DNA from 3 places in the Geodermatophilus sp. SYSU D00815 genome. Region 1 is predicted to be linked to each of the others. Evidence: predicted binding sites of a transcription regulator. Region 1 holds the regulator's gene; each other region holds the start of a gene.

What was found. Region 1 encodes LexA, which represses DNA repair genes until DNA is damaged. Its sites were predicted from a motif close to TCGAACANNTGTTCGA; they were not measured.
Region 2: ACI78S_RS14405 (DUF6504 family protein) is a predicted target of LexA. The motif match lies at 3,071-3,086, and genes of this name have one in related genera.
Region 3: ACI78S_RS09980 (DUF222 domain-containing protein) is a predicted target of LexA. The motif match lies at 4,033-4,048, and genes of this name have one in related genera.

Annotation. Positions count from the first base shown of each region.
Region 1 is NZ_JBJGYO010000015.1:47,270-55,082, forward strand. It holds gene ACI78S_RS16580 (ArsR/SmtB family transcription factor) at 1-381, shown strand, start outside; gene hflX (GTPase HflX) at 458-1,873, shown strand; gene ACI78S_RS16590 (phosphatase PAP2 family protein) at 1,940-2,683, shown strand; gene ACI78S_RS16595 (hypothetical protein) at 2,688-3,725, shown strand; gene lexA (transcriptional repressor LexA) at 3,748-4,542, opposite strand; gene ACI78S_RS16605 (LysM peptidoglycan-binding domain-containing protein) at 4,762-5,343, shown strand; gene ACI78S_RS16610 (hypothetical protein) at 5,496-6,239, shown strand; gene nrdR (transcriptional regulator NrdR) at 6,601-7,122, shown strand; gene ACI78S_RS16620 (vitamin B12-dependent ribonucleotide reductase) at 7,273-7,813, shown strand, end outside.
Region 2 is NZ_JBJGYO010000011.1:84,211-92,023, reverse strand. It holds gene ACI78S_RS14415 (DNA polymerase III subunit alpha) at 1-2,127, opposite strand, end outside; gene ACI78S_RS14410 (SAV_6107 family HEPN domain-containing protein) at 2,124-2,621, opposite strand; gene ACI78S_RS14405 (DUF6504 family protein) at 2,621-2,971, opposite strand; gene ACI78S_RS14400 (YbaK/EbsC family protein) at 3,369-3,914, shown strand; gene ACI78S_RS14395 (GNAT family N-acetyltransferase) at 3,911-4,498, shown strand; gene ACI78S_RS14390 (phytoene desaturase family protein) at 4,504-6,081, shown strand; gene ACI78S_RS14385 (carotenoid biosynthesis protein) at 6,078-6,854, shown strand; gene ACI78S_RS14380 (glycosyltransferase family 2 protein) at 6,851-7,813, shown strand, end outside.
Region 3 is NZ_JBJGYO010000006.1:233,076-240,888, forward strand. It holds gene ACI78S_RS09960 (putative bifunctional diguanylate cyclase/phosphodiesterase) at 1-530, shown strand, start outside; gene ACI78S_RS09965 (HPP family protein) at 610-1,701, shown strand; gene ACI78S_RS09970 (hypothetical protein) at 1,729-1,887, opposite strand; gene ACI78S_RS09975 (hypothetical protein) at 1,972-2,217, opposite strand; gene ACI78S_RS09980 (DUF222 domain-containing protein) at 2,733-4,028, opposite strand; gene ACI78S_RS09985 (aldo/keto reductase) at 4,149-5,003, shown strand; gene ACI78S_RS09990 (DUF6910 family protein) at 5,033-5,953, shown strand; gene ACI78S_RS09995 (FAD-binding oxidoreductase) at 6,080-7,495, shown strand; tRNA gene ACI78S_RS10000 (tRNA-Leu) at 7,555-7,635, opposite strand; gene ACI78S_RS10005 (DUF3618 domain-containing protein) at 7,725-7,813, shown strand, end outside.

The sequences.
Region 1 (7,813 bases):
CTCGGCCGCAACCCCGCGACGGTGCTGCACCACGTGCGCACGCTGGTCGACACCGGCTTCCTCGCCGCGCAACCCGCCCGCCGGGGCGCCCGCGGCTCGCGGGAGGTGCCCTACCGGGCCACCGGCAAGAGCTGGCTGATGGACGTCGACGACCGCCCGAACCCCGCCCGCGACCCCATGCTGGCCGCCTTCCTCGAAGAGGTCGCCGAGGTGGGGGAGGAGCGCCTGCAGAGCAGCCGGCTGGGGCTGCGGCTCGCGGCCGCGGACCTCGAGGAGTTCCGCCGGCGGCTGCACGCCCTGCTCGACGAGTACGCCCGCCGGCCGCACGAGCCGGACGGCGAGCGGTGGTCGTTGTACCTCGGGATGCACCCGGAGGCGTGATGCGTTGTACCCGGCGATGACATCTGCTGCAGGAACCCAGGTGACCGTGTCGGACCCACGTGCCACGCTGGACCCGATGACCACCGCTCACGAACGCCCCCTCGTCGACGAGCCGGACGACACCACCGGCTCCTACGCCCTCGAGGAGCGCGGTGCCCTCCGGCGCGTCGCCGGGCTGTCGACCGAGCTCTCCGACATCACCGAGGTCGAGTACCGCCGGCTGCGCCTGGAGCGCGTCGTGCTGGTCGGCGTCTGGACCGAGGGGACGGCGGCCGACGCCGACCGGTCCCTCGCCGAGCTCGCCGCGCTGGCCGAGACCGCCGGCTCCGTCGTCCTCGAGGCGGTCAACCAGCGCCGCTCCACGCCCGACGCCGGCACGTACGTCGGCTCGGGCAAGGCCGCCGAGATCCGCGACATCGTCGCCGCCACCGGCGCCGACACCGTGATCTGCGACGGCGAGCTGACCCCCGGCCAGCTCAACGCGCTGGAGAAGATCCTCAAGGTCAAGGTCGTCGACCGGACGGCGCTGATCCTCGACATCTTCGCCCAGCACGCCAGCAGCCGGGAGGGCAAGGCGCAGGTCGAGCTCGCCCAGATGCAGTACATGCTGCCGCGGCTGCGCGGCTGGGGTGAGTCGCTGTCCCGGCAGGCCGGTGGCCGCGTCGCCGGCGGTGGCGGGATCGGCACCCGCGGCCCCGGTGAGACGAAGATCGAGACCGACCGGCGGCGCATCCGGGCCCGCATGAGCAAGCTGCGCCGCGAGATCGCGGGCATGGCCACCGCGCGGGCCACCCAGCGCTCGAGCCGGGGGCGCAACGCCGTCCCCAGCGTGGCGATCGCCGGGTACACCAACGCCGGCAAGTCGAGCCTGCTCAACCAGCTCACCGGCGCCGGCGTGCTCGTGCAGAACGCGCTGTTCGCCACCCTCGACCCGACCGTCCGCCGGGCGCAGGCGCCCGACGGCCGCGAGTACACGCTGACCGACACCGTGGGCTTCGTGCGGCACCTGCCGCACCAGCTGGTCGACGCGTTCCGGTCGACGCTCGAGGAGGTCGCCGCCGCCGATCTGCTGCTGCACGTGGTCGACGGCTCCGACCCCGACCCGCTCGGCCAGATCAACGCGGTGCACACCGTGCTGTCGGAGATCGACGCCGCCGCCGTGCCCGAGCTCGTCGTCGTCAACAAGGTCGACGCGATGACCGAGGACGACGTGCTCGCGCTGCGCCAGGCGCTGCCCGGCGCGGTGTGGGTCTCGGCGAAGACGGGGCTGGGCATCGACCGGCTCCGCGACGAGGTCGCGGCGCGGCTGCCGCACCCGGACGTCGACGTCGACGTGCTGGTGCCCTACGGCCGCGGCGACCTCGTGGCCCGGGTCCACCGCGACGGCGAGGTCCTCTCCGAGGAGCACGAGGCCGGGGGCACGCGGCTCACCGCGCGCGTCGACGGCGCCCTGGCCGCGGCCCTGGAGGAGTTCGCGGCGCCGACCGCCTGAGCGGCGCGCGCCACCCGTCCGGGCGATGGAGATCACGATCGGGTCACGGCCCGGTACCGTGACGCCGTGACGAGCGGCGCGGTGCGACGGCCACCCGGCGACCCGTCCGCCGTTCCCGGCCCGCCGCCGGAGCCGGGCCGCGCCGTCTCGGACGGCCGGCCGTCCTGGTGGCTGGCCGGGGTGGCGGCGGTGGTCACCGCCGTGGTCACCGTCGACCTGCTCAGCCGCGGCTGGTTGGAGTGGATGGACCTGCGGGTCTCCGAGGTCGTCAGCTCCTGGGGGCTGCGCGACTCGGCGGCGTACTGGCCGGTCTGGGCGGTCACCCAGCTCGGCGGCCGCGGGTTCATCCTGCTGATGCTGGCCGTGCTGGTCGGCTACACCTGCTGGTCGCGCCGCACGCTGCTGCCGCTGCTGCGCGTCCTGGTGGCGCTCTTCCTGCTCACCGTGGTGGTCTACGGCTTCAAGTACGGCACCGGCCGCACCGCCCCGGCGTACCCCGGCTCGTTCTTCCACCGGGACGGCGAGTCCTACCCGTCGGGCCACGTCGCCAACGCCGTCCTCATGTGGGGCGTCGCCCGCTGGCAGGCCGTGGAGTTCGGGTTGCCCGCCCGGGTGCAGCGCGCGCTGTGGTGGTTGTCGATCCTGGGCCCCGTCGCCACGGCCGTGGCGATGGTGTCGCTGGACTTCCACTGGGTCACCGACGCGGTCGTGGGCGGCGCCGTCGGCATCCTGCTGCTGGGCGTGGTGCATGCACTCGACGCGACGGTTCTGTCACGCTGGGTTCGTGCCCGAGACGGCCGGTCCGCGTAGTCGCGTGCCCGCGCGCCTCCTGACGGCCGGCGCGCTCGTCGCGACGCTCGCCCTCGGCCCCGCCGTCCCCGCCGGCGCGGCGCCCGCCGCACCCGGGTCGGCCGCCGGTGGCTCCGGCGCGCCGCAGACGCTGTGCCAGGTCACCGATCCCCGGCTGGCCGAGCTGTCGGGCCTGGTCGTCGTGGGCGACCGCATGGTGGCGATGAACGACGGCGGCGAGCAGCTGGCCGTCCACGTGCTCGACGCCGCCTGCCAGGTGGTGGAGTCGCGCACCGGCACGGTCGACCCCTACGACCCCGAGGACCTGGCCGTCGGCGCGGACGGCACGGTGTGGCTGGCCGACATCGGCGACAACCGGCTCGACCGGCCGACGGTCGCGCTGCTGGCGCTGCGGCCGGACGGGAGCACCGGCGTCCACCGGCTGACCTACCCCGACGGTCCGCACGACGCGGAGTCGCTGCTGCTGGCCCCGGACGGCACCCCGTACCTGGTCACCAAGGAGGTGCTCGGCGCGAGCGGCGTCTACCGGCCGGCCGCGCCGCTGGCCGACGGCGGGACGGTGCCCCTCGAGCGCGTCGGCACCGTGAGCTTCACCCTGACCGGCACCCAGGGCGGTCCGGTAGGCCGGGCCGGCCAGCTCATGGCCACCGGGGGAGCGGTCTCCCGCGACGGGCGTCTGCTGGCGCTGCGCACCTACACCGACGCCTACGTGTGGCCGCTGAGCGGCTCCGACGTGCCCGGTGCGCTCGCCGGCGAACCGGTGCGCCTCGCCCTACCCGCCGAGCCGCAGGGCGAGGCGATCAGCTTCAGCGCCGACGACCGCCAGCTCGTGGTCGCCGGCGAGGGGCCACCGGGGAACGTGACGCTCGTGGCGGCGACCGCCCAGCTGGCACCGGTGGCCGCCGCGGCGTCGTCGGCCGCGCCCGGCGCGACCGGCGCGGGCCCGCCCACCTTCACCGCGGCGCTCGTCGCCGCGGCGGTCGCCACGATCGTCGTGGGGGTGGGCAGCCTGCTCCGGCGGCTGCGGCGGAGCGGGGTCTAGGACCCCGCCCCGCGGGCCGGGCTCAGACCCGGCGCAGGACGGTGACGACCCGGCCGAGGATCGTCGCGTCGTCACCCGGGATGGGCTCGTACGCTGGGTTGTGGGGCAGCAGCCAGACGTGCCCGTCGCGGCGCTTGTAGGTCTTGACGGTGGCCTCGCCGTCGATCATGGCCGCGACGATCTCGCCGTTCTCGGCGGTCGGCTGCTGTCGCACGACCACCCAGTCGCCGTCGCAGATCGCCGCCTCGACCATCGAGTCACCGGCCACCTTGAGCATGAACAGCGTGCCGTCGCCGACCAGCTCGCGCGGCAGCGGGAAGACGTCCTCGACCGCCTGCTCGGCGAGCACCGGCCCACCGGCGGCGATCCGGCCCACGAGCGGGACGTAGGTGGGCGCCGGCGCCGCGTCGTCGGCCACGGGGGCCGCGGGCAGGGCGTGGTCGCCGGGCAGCCGCACGTCGAGGGCGCGGGGGCGGTTGGGGTCGCGGCGCAGCCAGCCCTTCTTCTGCAGCACCGACAGCTGGTGCGCGACCGAGGACGCCGAGGAGAGCCCGACCGCCTCGCCGATCTCCCGCACCGACGGCGGGTAGCCGCGCCGCTCGACCGAGTCGCGGATGACCTCGAGGACACGGCGCTGCCGCTGGGTGAGCCCGTCGCCGGCGTCCGCGCGGTCGGGGAAGGCGCGGACGGCGGCCGTCCGCTCCTCCGTCGCCGTCCCGGCCGGCTCCGCGGTGGCCGCGGCCCGGCGCCGGGTGCTCGTCCCCGTGCCGTCGCCGGCTGCCCGGCGACCGCCCGACGTCCCCCTCGTGCTCGCCACGTCTCCTCCTCGCCCGCCGGGCCGGTGCCCACCGTCCCACGCGTCCGTCCGTCGTCGTGGCAGACGGTAGCGCTGTCGACGCGAAGAATCAAACACACGTTCGAAGGGCGGCCGTGTCGGGTCGCTTCTGTCGGCGCGCTCCGGTAGACATCGATCAGGCGTTCGATTCGAACAGACGTTCGAGAACGCGACGGGTCCGCAACGTCGGGAGGAGTGGCCGTGGGAAGCGTGCAGCAGGCCGTGCTGGAGTTCGACGAGGCGGTGCAGGCGCCGTGGCGCCCGTCGCTGCGGGCCGTGGCCCGCCCCGCGCACCCCGTCCGCCCGGCGGTGGAGGTCCCCGGTCCGACGCGCGCCCGGGTCGGGCGGACGCCTGCCGCCGTCCCGCCCCCACCCCGCCCGCGCCGCCCGGTACCCGGCCGGGCGCCGGGCGGTCGGGCGCCCGCCGCGCCGCCGGCGCCGACCGTGCGCACGGTGCACGGAGGGTGCACGCCCCGGCGGCGGCCGCGGCCGGCCCCGGTGCGGCTCACCCGGCGAGCCCGCCGGATGGCCGTGGTCCTCGCGCTCGGCGCCGGGGTGGCACTGGGGGCCTGGGTGGGGCCGCTCGTCACGGGAGGGGACGAGGCCGGCCTGCAGCTGGTGGGGGAGAGCCGCGTGGTCGTGCGGCCGGGTGACACGCTGTGGTCGATCGCGGGCACGCTCGCCCCCGGCCAGGACGTCCGGGCCGTGGTCGACGCCCTCCAGCGGGTCAACCACCTCGACGGCACCGCGCTGGTGCCGGGGCAGGTGCTGGAGCTGCCCTGAGGTCCCCCGAGCGGGGCGGTGGGGTCGACGGACGGGCGGCCGGCCGCAAGGACACCGACAAGATCGAGGGCTCGACTTCGTCAACCCTCAGTACCCGAGCCTTCACGCTCTGTGCTGACCCGGACGCATACGGTCGTCGCGTGCCAGGCGCCATGGGAAGTCGTGCAGCGGTGTTCACCAGCCAGCCGCAGGCCGTCGAGGTCTACTCGGCGGGCGAGTGGCTGCCCGGCTCGCTCCTCGGCTGGCGGCACGACGCCGACGGCGGCTGCCAGGTGCGGGTCCGGCTCACCGTGGGTGGCGTCGAGGAGTCCGTGTGGACGGAGCTCGAGTGCCTCCGCCTGCCGGAGCGGCGCCTCGCGGTCGCGCCCACGTCGGCCGACGACCCCGCCGCCACCCGCAGCATGCGCCTGGCCGACGTGGCGACCGCCGGGGCGGCGCGCCGCGGGCGTCCGGCCGCGCCCGGGGCCGCGCGTGCGACGGGCACCGTGGCCGACCCGGCCGCGACCCGGGGGCTGCCGGCGTACCGGGGCGACGCGGCGAGCCGCGCGAGCCACCCGGCCGGCCGGCGCCGGCGTGCCGACTCCCGGGTCGTGGGGGAGACCGCGGAGTTCCCGGCGGTGGAGGCGCCCGTCCCGGCGGGGCGGCACCGCGCGCCGGCCGCGCCGGCCGGCACCGGTCGGCACCGTGCCGCCGACACGGGCGTGCTCGTCGCCGCGACCGGGCAGGCCCCACGGGTTCCCGCCCCGCGGGGCCCCGAAGCGCCCGTCCCCGCGGTGGTCCCCTCGCCCGAGCCCGACCTCTTCACCCGGCCGATGCGCCTCGACGGGGTGGGGCGCGCAGGTGCGGTGCCCAAGCCCCGGGCCGCCCGCTGGGACGACACGCTCACCGGGGTCTAGGGCCGGGCGGGGTCCCCGCCGGATCACCGGCCGCCCGCTCCCGGTGTGCCGCGGGGTGCGCAGGATGCACCCGCGGCTCGGCGGTCGCCACCCGCGTGGGCGAGTCGCGCGGCGTGTCGTGTGACTGCTGGGTCGCGGTGTTGCGGCTGGTCACGGCGGAACAGAAGTCTCGCGCGTCGTCTTGCACATGTAGTGGAGCCCGCCCTAGGGTTCCCCTACATCTAGTAGTTACAGGTCTGTAAGCCCGTCCACACCCGGTCCTCAGGTTCTCCCCGGGACGTCCACCGGATGTCCCCAGGGGGGTCCACAGGGAGCGGGTCGGGCGGGGCCTGGGGCGAGCCGCGGGAGGGGGTCGATCGCCGTGCGGTGCCCGTTCTGCCACAACCCCGACAGCCGGGTCATCGACTCGCGCGAGGCCGACGAGGGCGCCACCACCCGGCGACGCCGGTCCTGCCCCGCCTGCGGGCGCCGGTTCACCACCGTCGAGGAGGCGGTGCTGGCCGTCGTCAAGCGCAGCGGGGTGAGCGAGCCGTTCAACCGCAGCAAGGTGGTCGCCGGCGTGCGCCGCGCCTGCCAGGGGCGGCCGGTCGACGAGGCGCAGCTGCAGCAGCTCGCGCAGCAGGTCGAGGACGCCATCCGCGCCACCGGTGCGGCCGAGGTGCCCAGCCAGGAGGTCGGCCTGGCCATCCTGCGCCCGCTGCGGGAGCTCGACGAGGTGGCCTACCTCCGCTTCGCCAGCGTCTACCGCGCGTTCGACTCGCTCGAGGACTTCGAGAAGGAGATCACCGAGCTGCGCGCGCGCCACCTGCCCGGCGGCACCCCGCCGCTGCCGGGCCTGCCGCCGGAGGGCCCGCCGACCCGCCGCCGGGGCGGGCGCACCTAGCCACCGGGCCGCGGACCACCTCCGGCGCCGGCGCCGGAACCCGAGCACGACCAGCGAGAACTGTCAGCACCACCCGCTACACACCAGTCAGGGCACCACCGATCGCGGCGCTTCCCCAGCCGCAGCCGCACCAAGGGAGAGCTCCAACTCATGACCGAGACCGACGACCGCCTGTCCACCGCCCGCAGCCGCCGCGGGGGCAAGGCGCCTGCCCGGGGGAAGGGCCTGAAGGTCAAGCGGGTCTTCACCACCGCCGGGGTGCACCCGTACGACGAGGTGACCTGGGAGCGCCGCGACGTCGTCATGACCAACTGGCGTGACGGCTCGATCAACTTCGAGCAGCGCGGCGTGGAGTTCCCCGCCGAGTGGAGCATCAACGCGACGAACATCGTCACGACGAAGTACTTCCGCGGGGCGGTGGGGACCCCGCAGCGGGAGAGCAGCCTGCGCCAGCTCATCGACCGGGTCGTCCTGACCTACGGGGCGGCCGGCCGCGAGCACGGCTACTTCGCCAGCGAGGGCGACGCCGAGATCTTCGAGCACGAGCTCACCTGGATGCTGCTGCACCAGTACTTCAGCTTCAACTCGCCGGTCTGGTTCAACGTCGGCACCAGCGCGCCGCAGCAGGTCAGCGCCTGCTTCATCCTCGCCGTCGACGACACGATGGACTCGATCCTGAACTGGTACCGGG
Region 2 (7,813 bases), on a different contig from region 1:
CTCGAGGTCGGGGTGCGGGTACTCGGCCTCCCGCCAGCCGTTGCGGGCCATGAGGAACGGGGTCACCATGTCGCTCTTCACCGGCCCGGGCCGGAACAGCGAGATGTCGATGACGATGTCCTCGAACGTCCGCGGCCCGAACTTGCCGACCAGCTCCCGCTGCCCCGGCGACTCGATCTGGAACATGCCCAGCGTCCGGGTGCTGCGGATCAGCTCGAACGTCGTCGGGTCGTCGCGCGGGATCGCGTCGATGTCGACGACCTCGCCGTCGACCCGCTCGATCTCGTCGAGGGCGTGCGCGATCGCCGACTGCATGCGGATGCCGAGCAGGTCGAGCTTGAGCAGCCCGAGCTCCTCGACGTCGTCCTTGTCGAACTGGCTCATCGGGTAGCCGAGGAAGCTGTTCTCCACCGGGGTGCGGTCGAGCAGCGTGGCGTCGGAGAGCAGCACGCCGCACGGGTGCAGGGCGATGTGCCGGGGCAGCCCGTCGAGCCGGGCGACCAGGTCGAACAGCAGGTCCAGGTCGCCGGTGCCGCCGCCGCGCCTGGAGCCCATCCGGCTGGCCCGCAGCTCGGGCAGGTCGCGCAGCGCGGCGTGCACCTGGTTGGCCCGGATGTGCGGGAACGCCTTGGCGATCGCGTCGACCTCGGCGACCGGCATGCCCAGCGCGGCGCCGACGTCGCGGATGGCGTGCCGCACCCGGTAGGTGTCCATCATCGAGATGCAGCTGACCCGGTGGGCGCCGAAGCGCTCGATCACCGCGTCGTAGACCTCCATCCGGCGGGCCGACTCCACGTCGATGTCGATGTCGGGCAGCTGGTGGCGCAGCGGGGAGAGGAAGCGCTCCATCAGCAGGCCGTAGCGGATCGGGTCGACGTCGGAGATGCCGAGCAGGTAGGTGACCAGGCTGCCGGCGCCCGACCCGCGCGCCGCCGCGCGCACCCTCAGGCTCTTGATGAGGTCGACCACGTCGGCGACGGTGAGGAAGTAGGACGGGTAGCCGAGGGAGTCGATGACGCCCAGCTCCTCCTCCAGCCGCACCCGCACCCGCTCGGTCAGCGCCATCCCCCGGCGGCCCAGGCCCGCCTCGCAGCGGGCGCGCAGCACCTGCGACGGGCCCATCCCCTGCTCGGCGGCGGTGGTGACGACGTCGAGCTCGGGGTAGCGCACCGTGCCGATGCCGAGGTCGTCCCGGACGTCGACGGTGCACTGCTCGGCCAGCCGCGCGGTGCCTTCGAGCAGCCGCAGCGCGGCGTCGCGGTCGGGGCCGACGAGGTCCTCGGCCACCTCGGCCATCTCCTTGCCCGACTTCAGGTAGCCCTCGGCGGTGCGCCGGTCGACGTGCCGCAGGTCCAGCGGCACCAGCCGGCGGGAGGCGTCGAGGACGTCGGCGGTGGGCGCGTCGAGGGGGTCGACGTAGCGGACGGCGTTGCTGAGCACCACCGGCACCTGCTGCTCGGCGGCGAACCGCAGCATCGCCGCCGCCCGCGCCCGGTCGCCGCGGCCGCGGTGGTGGACCAGCTCGACCGCCAGCCGCCCGGGACCGAACACCGCGCGCCAGGCGGCCAGCGCGGCGACGGCCTCGTCGGCCCGGCCGGTGGCCAGCGCCCGCCCGACCGGCGAGTCCGGCCCGAGCAGCGCGACCAGCCCGGTCGCGTGCTCCGCGGCGACCGCCAGGGAGCTGACCGGCTCGCCCCGCGTGCCGCGCAGGTGGGTGGCGCTGGTCAGCCGGCACAGCGAGCGCCACCCCGCGCCGTCGCGGGCGAGGAAGGTGACCCGCGGCAGCCGCGGGTCGACGCTGGCCCCGCCGCGGGCCGGCACCCGGCGGGTGGCCGGCGGCCGGCTCAGCTGCGACGCCTCCCCCAGCGGCCGGGCCAGGGGCCGCGGGACGGCGGAGTCGACGGCCGGCGCCATCGCGAGGTCCACCCCGAAGATCGGCCGCACGCCGGCCGACCGGCAGGCGAGCGCGAACTTCACCGCGCCGTAGAGGCCGTCGCGGTCGGTGAGCGCCAGCGCGGTCATGCCGTGCTCGGCGGCCCGGGCGACGAGGTCGGCGGGATGGTTCGCGCCGTACCGCATCGAGTAGCCCGACGCGACGTGGAGGTGGACGAAGGGGTCGGCCGTCACCGCCGGCGGCCGGACCCGCCGACCACCCGGGGACGGGTGGCGGCCGGCCGCACCGGCTCCGGGACGAGGGTGCCGAGGGTGTGCTCGACCACGGTGAGGAAGGCGCCGACGTCGCGGACGAGGTCGTCGGCCTCGCGCTCGGTGACCGCCCGGGAGAGGCCCGCCTCGGCCGCGGCGCGCTTGGCGGCCCCGGCGGCGAAGAAGGTGGCCCACTCCCCCAGCTCGGGCGCGACCTGGCCGAGCAGCACCCAGGCGCTGCGCGGCCGCCGGCGCCCGGCCTCCGGGCGGGTGCGGGCGGCCAGCACGGCGGCGGCGCCGCGCAGCGCGCCGAGGTGCGCGGTCGCGTACCGGCGGCGCGGGTCGTCAGTGCACGCCGCGGCCTCGGCCAGCGAGCGGCGCGCCTGGTCGAGCAGCCCCGCCGCCGCCGGGGGCAGGGGCGGCGGCAGGGGCAGCTGGTCGGCGGGCTCGAACGACATGGCTCGCGCGGCGCCCATCAGTCGTGCACCCGCACGAGCCACCAGCGGTTGCCGGCGGCGTCCCAGGACAGGTCGTAGACCCCGGCGAAGCTCATGCGCGACCGACCGGCCCGCACCGCCTCGACCCGCCACACCTCGCGGGAGGCGACCAGGTCGGCCGAGGCGCCGGAGGAGGACCCCGGGGAGGACACGGCGTGCTGCCGCCACCACGGGGCGGTCTCCACCCAGGAGTCGAGCAGCTCGCCCACGACGTAGCGCGACTGCCCGCGCCAGAACTGCGCCGGGCCGAGCGGGCCGCGCTCGACCTGGACCTCCTCGCCGAGCTGGGTCGGTCCCCCGACCGCAGCCCTGCCGAGCACCCGGCTCATCGCACACTCCCCTGCTCCGCCTCCGCCGCCGGCCCGCCGCTCCGGGCGGGGAAGACCCGGGAGCGGCGGGAGTCGGCTGCGCCCGAACCCACCTGTCGTTCGAACGCCTGTTCGAACACCGAGAAGTACACCGGACGGGTGCGGGCCCGTCAAGTCGGGCGGCTCCCGGCGCGCCGCCCACCTCGAGCCGATTGCACCAGCCACCACCGACGGTTTCCGGGACGGCCGGAGCCCGCCGCGTCCACACCGGCGAGCCGGTCGCCACGGGCTCCGGGAGCGACCGGATCGCCGATCCGGCCCGGAACGAGCCGGGAGGGAGCCGGAAGAGCCGGGAGAGAAGGCGCGCGCCCGGCGGATTGGCGGGCGCGGGCCCCCGCGCCGGTGGCAGGATTCCCCCATGACCCGCCCCGCGCACCCACGGGTCGCCGAGATGGCGGAGCTCCTGGCCGCCGCCGGCGCCGTCGGCCCGGTGCGCGAGCTGCCGGGCAGCGCCCGCACCGCCGCCGAGGCCGCCGCGCAGCTCGGGGTGCCGGTCGGCGCGATCGCCAGCAGCCTGGTGTTCGACGTCGACGGCGCGCCGCTGCTGGTCCTGACCAGCGGCGGCCACCGCGTCGACGAGGTCCAGGTGGCCGGCCTGCTCGGCGTCCCGCGCGTGCGGCGGGCCTCGCCCGACTTCGTCCGCCGGCACACCGGGCAGCCGATCGGCGGGGTGGCCCCGATCGGCCACCCCGAGCCGATCGGCACGCTGGTCGACGTGGAGCTGGCCCGCTACGAGCAGGTGTGGGCCTCGGCCGGCCACCCCATGGCCGTCTTCCCCACCAGCTACGACGAGCTGCTCCGGCTCACCGCCGGCACGGCGGCCGAGGTCGGCGGCGGCCTCGAGCCGAGCACCGGATCCCATGTCACCGGATCCCATGTCGAGGAGGCGGTGGAGGCACCGTGACCGGCACCAGGCCCGCGACGCGGGTCACCGAGCTGCCCGTGCGGTGGATCCGCGACCACATGCACGAGGCGCTGGCCATCTACGGCCTGGCCATGGGCTACGACCCCTCGGTCGTCGCCGGCCGCTACGGCTACGCGATGCAGCACACCGAGCGTCCGGGCTTCCGCGCGGTGGGCGCCTTCGCCGAGACCCGCGGGGGCGAGGACGCCGCCGCCGAGGAGCTCGTCGGCTTCGGCTACGGCTACCTGGTCGCGCCCGGCCAGTGGTGGCACGACCAGGTGCGCGCCGCCCTCGACCGGCGGACGGCGAAGCGCTGGCTGCCCGGCGCCTTCGAGGTGTGCGAGCTGCACGTGCACCCCGATCACCAGAGCCGCGGCCTGGGCCGGCAGCTGCTGCACGCCCTGCTGGCCGACCTGCCCTACCCGGCGGCGCTGCTGTCGACCCCGGACGCCGACACGAAGGCCTTCCGGCTGTACCACGCCGACGGCTTCGTCGACCTCGCCCGCGGCCACCACTTCCCCGGCGACTCCCGGCCGTTCGCCATCCTCGGCGCCCGCCTGCCGCTGCGCCCCGCCGGCACCTGACCGGCGTGCCGCCGACCTCCACCGCCGACGCCGTCGTCGTCGGCTCGGGCCACAACGGCCTGGTCGCCGCCTGCTACCTGGCCCGTGCCGGGCTCTCGGTGGAGGTGGTGGAGCGCGACGGCGTCCTCGGCGGGGCGGTCTCGACCGTGGAGCGCTGGCCCGGCGTGCGGGTCGACCGGGGCTCGAGCGCGCACGTGATCGTGCGGCACAGCGGGATCGTCGAGGAGCTCGACCTGGCCGCCCACGGGCTGGAGTACGTCGACTGCGACCCGTGGGGCTTCGCCCCCGGCGACCCGCCGCTGGTCTTCTCGACCGACCTCGACGCCACCTGCGCCTCGATCGCGGCGGCCTGCGGGCCGGCCGACGCCGCGGCCTACCGGCGCTTCGTCGCGGTGTGGGGGCCGCGCAGCCGCGCCGTCGTCGCCGCGTTCGGCGGGCGGCCGGCGGCGGGCCACCTGCTGCGCGCGTTCTGGCCGCTGGGCGCGCCCCGCGGCGGGCGGCCCCGCACGCCCGGCGGCGAGCTCGCCGCCGACTTCCTCGGCTCCGGCGACGCGCTGCTCGACCGGTGGTTCACCAGCGAGCGGCTCAAGGCGGCGCTGGCCTGGTTCGGCGCCCAGTCCGGCCCGGCGACGAGCGAGCCGGGGACCGCGGCGATGGTCGGCTGGGTGGCGCTGCTGCACGACGTGCCCCCCGGCCACCCGGTCGGCGGCTCCGGCGGGCTCACGCAGGCGTTGCGCCGCCGGCTGGAGGCCGACGGCGGCCGGGTCGCGCTCGGCGACGCCGCCACCCGGCTGCTCACCGCCGACGGCCGGGTCACCGGCGTGGAGACGGCGTCCGGACGGCGGATCGCGGCCGGCGCCGTCGTGGCCGCCTGCCACGTGCTGGCCACCCGCGAGCTCGCCGGCGACGCCGCTCCCCCGGCGCTGGCCGACGCCGACCCGCCGCTGGGCAACGGCTTCGGCCTCGTGGTCCGCTGCCTCACCGACGCCCCGCCGTCCTACCCCGGCGCGGGCCCCGAGGCGCTGGCCGGGCTGCAGCTGCTGTGCACCGACCGCGCCGAGCTCGCCGCCGCGCACGGCGACTGGCAGGCCGGCCGGCTGCCGCGCGTGCCCGTCCCGCTGGCCATGTCGTTCTCCGCGAGCGACCCGACGCTGGCCCCGCCCGGCCGGCACGTGGTCACGCTGTGGGGCCAGTGGTACCCGTACGAGCTGCGGGACGGCGGCGACTGGACGGCGCTCGCCGACGCCGAGGCCGACCGGCTGATCGCCGCGGTCGACCGGTTCGCCCCGGGCTTCGCCGCCTCGGTGCTCGACCGCTACGTGCAGACGCCGCTGCGCCTGGAGCAGGAGCTGGGCCTGGTGCGCGGCAACGTCATGCACGTGGAGATGGGCCTGGCCAGCATGTTCTCCCTCCGGCCCACGCCCGCGCTGGCCGGCTACCGGGTGCCGGGCCTGCGCGGCCTCTACCTCGCCGGGGCGTCGACCCACCCCGGCGGCGGCGTCTCGGGCAACTCCGGCCGCACCGCCGCCCGGCTGGTGCTGGCCGACCGGAGGAGGCGCCGGTTCGCGGGGTGGCGCCGGTGACGACGACGACCGCGCCCGGGCTGGTCGCCCGGCGGGTGCCGCTGGTGCTCGCCGTCCTGCTCGTGCTCACCGCGATCGCCTACCCGCTCACCGAGGGCGACGCCCGCGACGCGGTGAGCTGGACGATCGTGCTGCTCGGCTCGGCGGTGTCGGTGGGCCACGCCGGCGTCTCGCGGGGGTGGCGCACCGGGCTCGGGGTGGCGGCGCTGGTCGTCGTCACGTCGCTGGTCTTCGAGTCCGTCGGCCTGGCCACCGGCTTCCCGTACGGCAGCTACACCTACGGCGACGTGCTCGGCCCGCGGCTGCTCGGCGTGCCGTTCCTCGTGCCGCTGGCCTGGCTGATGATGGCCTGGCCCAGCTGGGTGCTGGCCGCGCGCCTGGCCGGCCGGCCGGCGGCCCGGGTGGTCGTGGCGGCGGCGGTCTTCGCGGCGTGGGACGTCGTCCTCGACCCGCAGATGGTGCAGGCCGGCTACTGGACCTGGGAGCACCCGTCGCCGGGCCTGCCCGGCATCGACACCGTGCCGCTGACCAACCTCGGCGGCTGGTTGCTCGCGGGGGTGGTGCTCATGGCCCTGCTCGACCGGCTGGTGCGCCGCACCGCGACCCCGCCGCGGCTCGGGGACGCCGCTCCCCTGCTGGCCCTGGGCTGGATGACGCTCGGCGGGGCGCTCGCGCACGCCGGCTGGCTCGGCCTGCCCGGTTCGGCGGCGTGGGGCGCGGCGCTCGCCCTCCCGGTGCTCGTCGCGCTCGGGCTGCGGTGGAGGCGGGCGTGAGCGGGCCGCTGGTGCGGCTGCTGGCGGGGGCGTCGGTGGCCGGGGCGCTGCACGCCGCCGTCAACACCGCCCTGCTCCGCCGCCCGCCCGCCGCGCCGCCACCGGTCCGGCGGCCGGTGACCGTCGTGCTGCCGGTGCGCGACGAGGAGCGGCAGGTCGCCGCCTGCCTGGCCGGCCTGCTCGACCAGCGCGGGGTGCCCGACCTGCGGGTGGTGGTGGTCGACGACGGCTCGACCGACCGCACCGTCGACGTCGTCCGCGCGGTCGCCGACCCGCGCGTGCAGCTGGTCCGGGCCGGCGAGCCGCCGCCCGGGTGGCTGGGCAAGCCGCACGCCTGCGCCGTCGGGGCGGCCGAGGCCGGGGACGACGACGGCGTCCTGGTGTTCCTCGACGCCGACGTGCGGCTGTGGCCCGACGCGCTGGCCGCCGCGGTGGCGGTGCTCGACGCGCACGGCCTCGACCTGGTCTCCCCCTGGCCGCGGCCGCTGGCCGGCACCGCCGCCGAGCGGCTGGTGCAGCCGCTGTCGCCGTGGCTGTGGGCCACCACCCTGCCCCTGCGCCTGGCCGAGCGGTCGCCGCGGCCGTCGCTGGCCGCCGCCAACGGGCAGTTCCTGGTGGTGCGCGAGCGCGCCTACCGCGCGGCCGGCGGGCACGCGGCGGTCGCCGGCGAGGTGCTCGAGGACCTCGCGCTGCTGCGGGCGGTGAAGCGGGCCGGTGGCCGCGGGGTGCCGGTCGACGGATCGCGGCTGGCCGCCTGCCGCATGTACGAGGGCTGGCCGCAGCTGCGCGACGGCTACGCCAAGTCCCTGTGGGCCACGGTGGGCGGGTCGCCGGCGGCGAGCGTCGCCGCCGCGGCGGCGCTGACCGCGGTCGGCGTGGTGCCGGCGGTCGCGGCGCTGGGCGGCTCCCGCGCGGGGCTGGCCGGCTACGCCGCGGGCGTGGCCGGCCGGGCGGTCGTC
Region 3 (7,813 bases), on a different contig from region 1:
CCGACGGGCGCGACCTGCGGGTCGCGGTGAACGTCTCGGCGCGCAACCTGCTCGACGACCGGTTCGTCGACGACGTGCTCGCCCTGCTGCGCGACCGGGACGTCCCCGCGGCGTACCTCGAGCTCGAGGTGACCGAGAGCGCGATCACCGCCGACCCGGTGCGCGCGCGGCACGTGCTCGGCCGCCTGGCCGAGGCGGGGATCACCCTGTCGATCGACGACTTCGGTGCGGGGTACACCTCGCTGGCGCACCTCAAGGACCTGCCGGTGCACCAGCTGAAGATCGACCGCTCCTTCGTCTCCCAGATGGCCGCGGACGACAGCGACGCGCTCATCGTCCGGTCGGTGGTCGAGCTGGGGCACAACCTCGGCCTGACCACCGTCGCCGAGGGCGTCGAGGACGAGGCGACCTGGGAGCGGCTGCGCGACGTCGGCTGTGACCAGGCGCAGGGCTACCTGCTCTGCCGCCCGCTCCCCGCGGAGGGGCTCGACGCCTGGTACGACGCCGCGCGCACGGCCGCGTCGGTCTGAGCGACGCGGCCGCGTCGGTCCGAGCGACCCGGCCGCGTACGCTCCCGCGACGGCGAGGAGGCCGGTGGGAGGAGCTCGGTTGCACGCGGACCTGCGGGCGTGGCGGTCGTCCCTGCGGCCGGGACCGCTCGGCTACCGGCGGGCGGACTACCTGCGCGGGGCGCTGGGCGCCTTCGCCGGCATCGCCCTGGCCGCGCTCACGGCCCGCGCGGTGCCCGGCGGGCCGGCGATGCTGCCCTACATCGTGGCGCCGATGGGCGCGACCGCCGTCCTGCTGTTCGCCGCGCCGGCCAGCCCGCTGGCCCAGCCGTGGTCGCTGCTGGTCGGCAACGGGGTGTCGACGCTCGTCGGCGTCACCGCGGGCCGGGTGGTCGACGACGTCGCCCTGGCCGCGGCGGTCGCCGTCGGGGTCGCGATCGCGGTGATGATGCTGCTGCGCTGCGTGCACCCGCCGGGTGGGGCGTGCGCCCTGTTCGCCGCGGTGGGCACGGGCGCGGTGGCGGAGCAGGGCTACGCCTTCGCGGTCTGGCCGGTGGGGGTCAACACGGTGGTGCTGCTGGTCGTGGCCGCCCTGGTGAACAACCTGACCGGGCGGCCCTACCCGCACGCCCCCGAGCCGCCGGCGCCGAAGGCGGGCACGGACGCGGTGCCGAGCGAGCGGATCGGGGTGCGCGCCGAGGACATCCGGGAGGCCATGGCCCGGCTCGACCGCGGGCTCGACGTGCTGCCGGGCGACGTCCTCGCGCTGGTCCGCGAGGCCGAGGCGCAGGCGCTCGACCGCCGGCTGGGGCAGCTGCGCGTCGGCACGCTCATGGCCCGCGACGTGCAGACGGTGCAGGCCGGGGAGTCGCTGTACCGGGCGCGCATGCTCATGAACCAGCACCACGTGAAGGCGCTGCCGGTCGTCGACGAGGCGCGCCGGGTGGTCGGCATCGTCACCGTGTACGACCTGTTCAACCTCGAGGTCGTCGACCTCGACCCGGTCGCCAAGGTGATGACCAGCCCGGTGACGACGGTCGGCGTGGACACCCCGGTCGCCCGGCTGGTGGCGCTCATGACCGACAGCGGGCTGCGCCACCTGCCGGTGGTCGACGACGACGGTCGGCTGGTCGGCATCGTCACCCGCACCGAGCTGATCGCCGTCCTCAACCGGGCGCTCGTCGGCTCCTGACGGCGCCCGGGTGCGGACGAGGCCTAGCTAGACGTTGCCGTCGCGGTCCTCGGGCTTCTTCGACGTCTCCACCTCGGTCTCGGTGAGGGGGACGCCGCTGGCCTCCTCCGACCCGCCGCGCTCGACCGGCGCGTCCTGGCCGGCGGGGGTGCCCGTCGGGATCTCGTCGGGAGCCTGCTCGCTCATGTGGTGGTCCTTCCGCGTCGGTGGAGCCCTCCGTGTACCCCGCGGGCCGGAGGTGTGCACGGGAGGAATCCGATCCCCTCGCGGTCAGCAGGGCGGTGGCTCGGTGGTGGCGGTGAGGCCGTCGGGTGTGCTGACGGTCAGCGTCCCGTCGGGGGCGAGGTCGGAGCGGAATCCCGCCTCGTGCTTCGCCGGGCGGTCGCCGGTGCAGAACCCGGCCAGGTCGGTGGCGGCGGTGGGGCCGTCGGGCCAGGCGACGTGGTGGTCGAGCTCGCCGGCGCGGACCGGTCGGCGGCAACCGGGGAAGCGGCAGCGCCGGTCGCGGGCGCGCACGTGGCGGTCGAGCCCGGCCGGGGGCCGGTAGCGGTCGGTGGGGGCGGGCGCGCCCGCGCCGAGGCGAGGTCGTGGGTGCAGCGGTCGGGTCGTCGGCGGCAGGCCGACCGGCCGCAGTGCGCGACCCGGCGCAACCCGGGCAGGTCGGTGGGCGAGACGAGGGCGCCGGAGAGCGCGTCGACCAGGGCGATCCGCGGCCGCTCGGCCAGCCCGCCGCCGGCGGTGCGGTGCAGCAGGTCGGCCAGCGCCGCGCGGTCGGCGTCGGCCGCCGCGCGCAGCGCCGCCAGGGCCTCGGTGGTGGCGTCGACCCGGCCGGCCGTGCCCGCCGGCCGGGCGGTCTCACCGGCGGCGTCGGCGCACTCGGCGGTGGTGACCGTGCGCTCGGCGTGCCCGAGCGCGCGCCGCGCGGCGAGCACCGCGGCCGAGGCGTCGTCGACCGCGCGGTCGGCGTCAGCCCACCACCGGCCGCCGGCGCCGGATCCTCGAGCGCCGGTTCGTCACCGGGCGCGGGATCGTCACCGGGCCGCCGGATCGTCACCGGGCGCGGGATCGGTGGCGAGCCGCGCTTCGAGGTCGGCCCACCAGCGGTCGTCGAGCTCGTGCAGGAGCCGTTCGAACTCGGGGTCGAAGTCGTCGACGGTCACCGGCCGCAGCACCTGGACCGGGTCGGGGTCGTCGAACTCACCGGCCTCGAGGCGTCGTTCCCAGCCGGCCTCCCACTCGGCCAGCGCCGCCCGCATCTCGGGGGTGTACTCCCACGGCTCCCACCCGGGGTCGTCGAGGAACCGCTCGTCGAGCCGGTCCGGCGACGGCTCGCCGGTCGGGTCGGGCAGCGACGGCTCGCCGGTCGGCTCGGCCGTGGCCGCCGTGCCCAGCTCGGCGCCGGTGAGCGCGAGGAGCAGCTGACGGACCTCCTCGGCGGAGGCGACCCGGCCCTGCACCTCCCCGGGCCGGTCACCGCCGAGCAGCGTCTGCAGGTGGGCGACGACGGTGAGCACCACCCGGACCGGCGGGAGATCGGACTCGCCGGGGCGCAGCACCAGGTCGAGCAGGCAGTCAAGCATGCGGCGCGGCCGCGAGCGGTCGTCGTCGGGGTCGTCCGGCAGCGCGTCGGCGTGGGCCCCCAGCGCCGCGTGCAGCGCGTCGATCTCCGGCCCGGTGCCCACCACCGGGAGGGGCGCCAGCCCCTCCCCGCGCTCGCGCTGCCGGTGCACGCCGTGCTCGCGCACGGCTCTGAGCGCCCGCTGCGCGGCGTGGCGGGCGTCGCGGCGCTTGACCACCAGCCGGGTGCGGTCGCCCAGCTGGGGCGGGGTGGTGATCGTCCTGCGCGCGGCCCGGTCGGCCACCCAGCGCAGCAGCTCGGCCTCGACCTCGGCGCGGACCGCGTCGTCGGCGATCGGCGCGACGTGGTCCAGCAGCGGCCCGAGGTGTTCCGGGGAGAGCAGACCCGCCTCGAGAGCGGCCAGCGTGCCGGGCAGCCGCAGCTCGAGCGTGCGGGCCTGCTCCAGCAGCACCTGGGCCCTGCCCTGGCTGCGGGACAGGGCGATCGACACCTCCTGCGCCGTCCACGCCGACACCGGCTCGAGGACCTCGGGTCGGCGCGCCCGCCGCTGCGCTCCCATCGCGCCCGGCTCTCCCCGGGCCCGGTCGGCCGTGGCCGGCATCGACGCCGCGTACCGGGCCAGCGCTCGGGCCCTCTGCGCCGTCCAGCGCGCGATCTCCCGGTCGGCCTCCTGCACCGCGCCCAGCGGGCCGGAGGCGGGACCCGTCTGCGGCCCGAACACGGGCCACTCCGTCGACCGCTCCGCCATGCGTTCGATCATACGTTCGAACGGGGTGGGAGGCAACTTCTGCGCGGAGAGACTCCGCTGGTCAGCAGGCCGATCCGGGATGGGGGGAACACGGGCGGCCGCGGGCGCGCTGCGCCCGGCATGACCGTAGACGCAGCGTCCGACACGTTCCTCATCGGCGGGGACCTCCCCGTCCACCGCCTCGGTTACGGCGCCATGCAGCTGCCCGGCCCCGGCGTCTGGGGCGAGCCGGCCGACCGCGCCGCCGCCGTCCGCGTGGTGCGGGCCGCCGTCGAGCAGGGCGTCGACTTCATCGACACCGCCGACTCCTACGGCCCGGCGGTGAGCGAGCAGATCATCGCCGAGGCCCTGCACCCCTACCCGGAGGACCTGGTCATCGCGACCAAGGCCGGGTTCACCCGCACCGGCCCGGGGGAGTGGACCGTGCTCGGCCACCCCGCCTACCTCAGGCAGCAGGTCGAGCTGTCGCTGCGCTACCTGCGGGTGGACCGGATCGACCTGCTGCAGCTGCACCGCATCGACCCCGCCTTCCCGCTCGCCGACCAGCTCGGCGTGTTCCGGGAGCTGCAGGAGGAGGGCAAGGTGCGCCACGTCGGCCTCTCCGAGGTCTCGGTCGAGCAGGTCGAGGCGGCGCGGCAGGTCGTCGACGTCGTCAGCGTCCAGAACCTCTACAACCTGACCTACCGGAAGTCGCAGGACGTCCTCGACCACTGCACGCGGGAGGGCATCGCCTTCATCCCGTGGTTCCCGATCGCGACCGGTGACCTGGCCGCGCCGGACAGCCCGGTGGCGGCCGTGGCCCGCGAGCTCGACGCCACGCCCGCGCAGGTCGCGCTCGCGTGGCTGCTGCGGAAGTCGCCCGTGGTGCTGCCCATCCCCGGGACCAAGTCGGTCGAGCACCTCACCGAGAACATGGGTGCGGCGGGGCTGGGCCTCTCGGACGACGAGATGGCCCGCCTGGACGCCTTGGCCTAGACGGCGCGGGCCGTGGGCACAGGAGGGCCGTGCGGGTAGTCGTGGACGCCGTCCGGGCGCTGCGGTTCGACGACGGGACGCCGGTGCGCGCCGCCTCGGGGATCGCGCCGTTCGGCGACGGCTGGCTGGTCGTCCAGGACGACGCCACGGTCGCGGCCTGGCGCCGTCCCGACGGCACCGTGCCCGTGCGCGTGCTGCCGCCCGTCGAGGGGCACGACGTGTTCAGCGAGGCCGAGGGCACCAAGCACCTCAAGCCCGACCTGGAGGTGGCCTGCCCGGCCGAGGTCGACGGCGCCCCCGCCGTGCTGCTGCTCGGTTCCGGCTCCTCCGCCCGGCGCACCCGCGGGGTGCTGGCCCGCCTGGTGGACGGCCGGGCCGAGGTGTCGGCCACCGACCTGGCGCCCCTGTACCGCCGCGTCGCGCTGGCGATGGACGTCCCCGGCGACCAGCTCAACCTCGAGGGGGCCAGCCGGCACGGCGACCGGGTGCGCTGGTTCCAGCGGGGCAACCTCGCCTCGGGGGTGCCGTCGTGCAGCGTCGACGTCCCGCTCGACGGGCTGGTGGCCGCCGTCCTGGGCAGGGCCGACCCCGCGACCGTCGCGATCGCGGAGCCGCGGGCCTACCGGCTCGGTGAGGTCCGCGGCGTCGGCCTGGCGGTGACCGATGCCGTCGCGCTGCCCGACGGGCGGACGCTGCTGAGCGCGGCGGCCGAGGACACGCCCAACGCCGTCGACGACGGCCCGGTGGTGGCCACCGCCCTGGCGCTGGTGGACGACGCCGACGTGCTCGCCGTGGCGCCGATCGCCGAGGTGGGCGGCCGGGTGCACAAGGTGGAGGGGCTGGCGCTGCGCGAGGTCCGCGGCGACGAGGTGCGGCTGCTGGCGGTGGTGGACGCCGACGACCCGGGGCAGCCGTCGGCCGAGCTCGAGCTGCGCGCCGTCCTGGCCTGAGGGGCGCGCCCGGGCCGGGGACCTTCGCCCGTGTCCGCCGGCGCGGGACGGCCCCTACGGTGGGCGCTTCTCCGGCTCGGCGCCCAGCCGAGGGCGCCCGGCACGTCCGTCCGCCGAGGAGCAGCCATGACCCAGGCCCAGGCGCAGGTGTTGGACTCGCTGGCCGGTCGACTGACCGGACAGGTGATCCGCCCCCGAGACGAGGGGTACGAGCAGGCCCGGAGGGTCTACAACGGGATGATCGACGCGCACCCGGCGGCGGTCGTCCGGTGCGCGACCGCCGAGGACGTGGTCGCCGTGGTGCGCGCGGCGGCGGACTCCGGCATGACCTTGGCCGTGCGTGGCGGCGGGCACAGCGTGCCCGGCTACGGCACGGCCGACGGCGCGCTCGTCGCCGACCTCTCGGCCATGCAGTCGGTCGAGGTCGACCCGCAGCGGCGCACCGCCACCGCCGGTGGTGGCACGACGTGGGGCCGCTTCAACGACGCCGCGGCCGCGGTCGGCCTGGCCACCACCGGCGGCATCATCTCGACCACGGGCATCGGCGGGCTGACCCTGGGGGGCGGGGTCGGCTACCTGTCCCGCGCCCACGGCCTGTCCTGCGACAACCTCCTCGCCGCCCGGGTGGTGACCGCTGCCGGTGACCTGGTGACGGCCGGCGAGGAGGAGGACCCGGAGCTGTTCTGGGCGCTGCGCGGCGGCGGCGGCAACTTCGGCGTCGTCACCGACTTCACCTACCGGGTGCACCCGATCCCCGAGAACGTGCTGGTCGGCATCATGTTCTTCGAGATGGACGACGGTCCGGCGGTCTTCCGCTTCTTCGACGACACGCTGGCCGAGGCCCCGCGCGAGTACGGCGGCTACCCGGCCGTGCACCTGGCCGCCCCGCTGCCGTTCATCCCCGAGAACCGGATCGGGCAGCCCTTCGCGGTGGTCATCTCGTGCTGGACCGGCGAGATGGCGGCGGGGGAGCGGTTCCTCGACCGGTTCCGCCAGGTCGCCCTGCCCGCCGCCGAGCTGGTCGCGCCCATGCCCTACCCGGCGCTGAACGCGCTGTTCGACCCGTTGCTGCCACCGGGGCTGCAGCACTACTGGAAGGCCGCGTTCCTCACCGAGCTGACCGACGAGGCGATCGCCGCCCACATGGAGCACGGGGCGCGCATGCCGGCCGACACCTGCGCCATGCACATGTACACGCTGGACGGCGCCCCGCAGGAGGTGGCCTCCGACGCGACCGCCTTCGGGCACCGCGACGCCCGGTACGTCGCGAACATCGCCGGCATGTGGCCCGACCCCACCCAGAACGAGCGCAACACGGCGTGGGTCCGCGACTACTTCGCCGCCATCGCCCCGCACTCGAAGCCCGGTGGGTACACCAACTTCGCGTCGGGTGACGAGCAGGACCGCGCGGCGGAGAACTACGGCGCCAACTACACCCGGCTCGCCGCGCTCAAGCGCCGCTACGACCCGGACAACCTGTTCCACCTGAACCAGAACATCCCGCCGCTGGCGGTCCCGGCACCACGGCCGGGCACGGTCTGACCGAGGGCTCCGGCCGGCCGTCCACGCGGGCGGCCGGCCCGCCGGCGTGCCCGCACGCGTGCGGGAGGCGGGAGTCGAACCCGCACGCCCGGAGGCACCAGATCCTAAGTCTGGCGTGGCTGCCGTTACACCACTCCCGCGCGAGACCTGCAGTCTAGGAGTCGCCCGGACGGGTGCGCCGCGACCACGCGGGCGCGCTGCGGCGGGCGTGGTCTGGCAGGCTGTCGCCGTGCCTCGCGACCCTCGACAGATCCAGCTGGAGATCGACGCCGCCCGCGAGTCGCTCGCGGCCACCCTGGACCAGCTGGTCTACCGGAG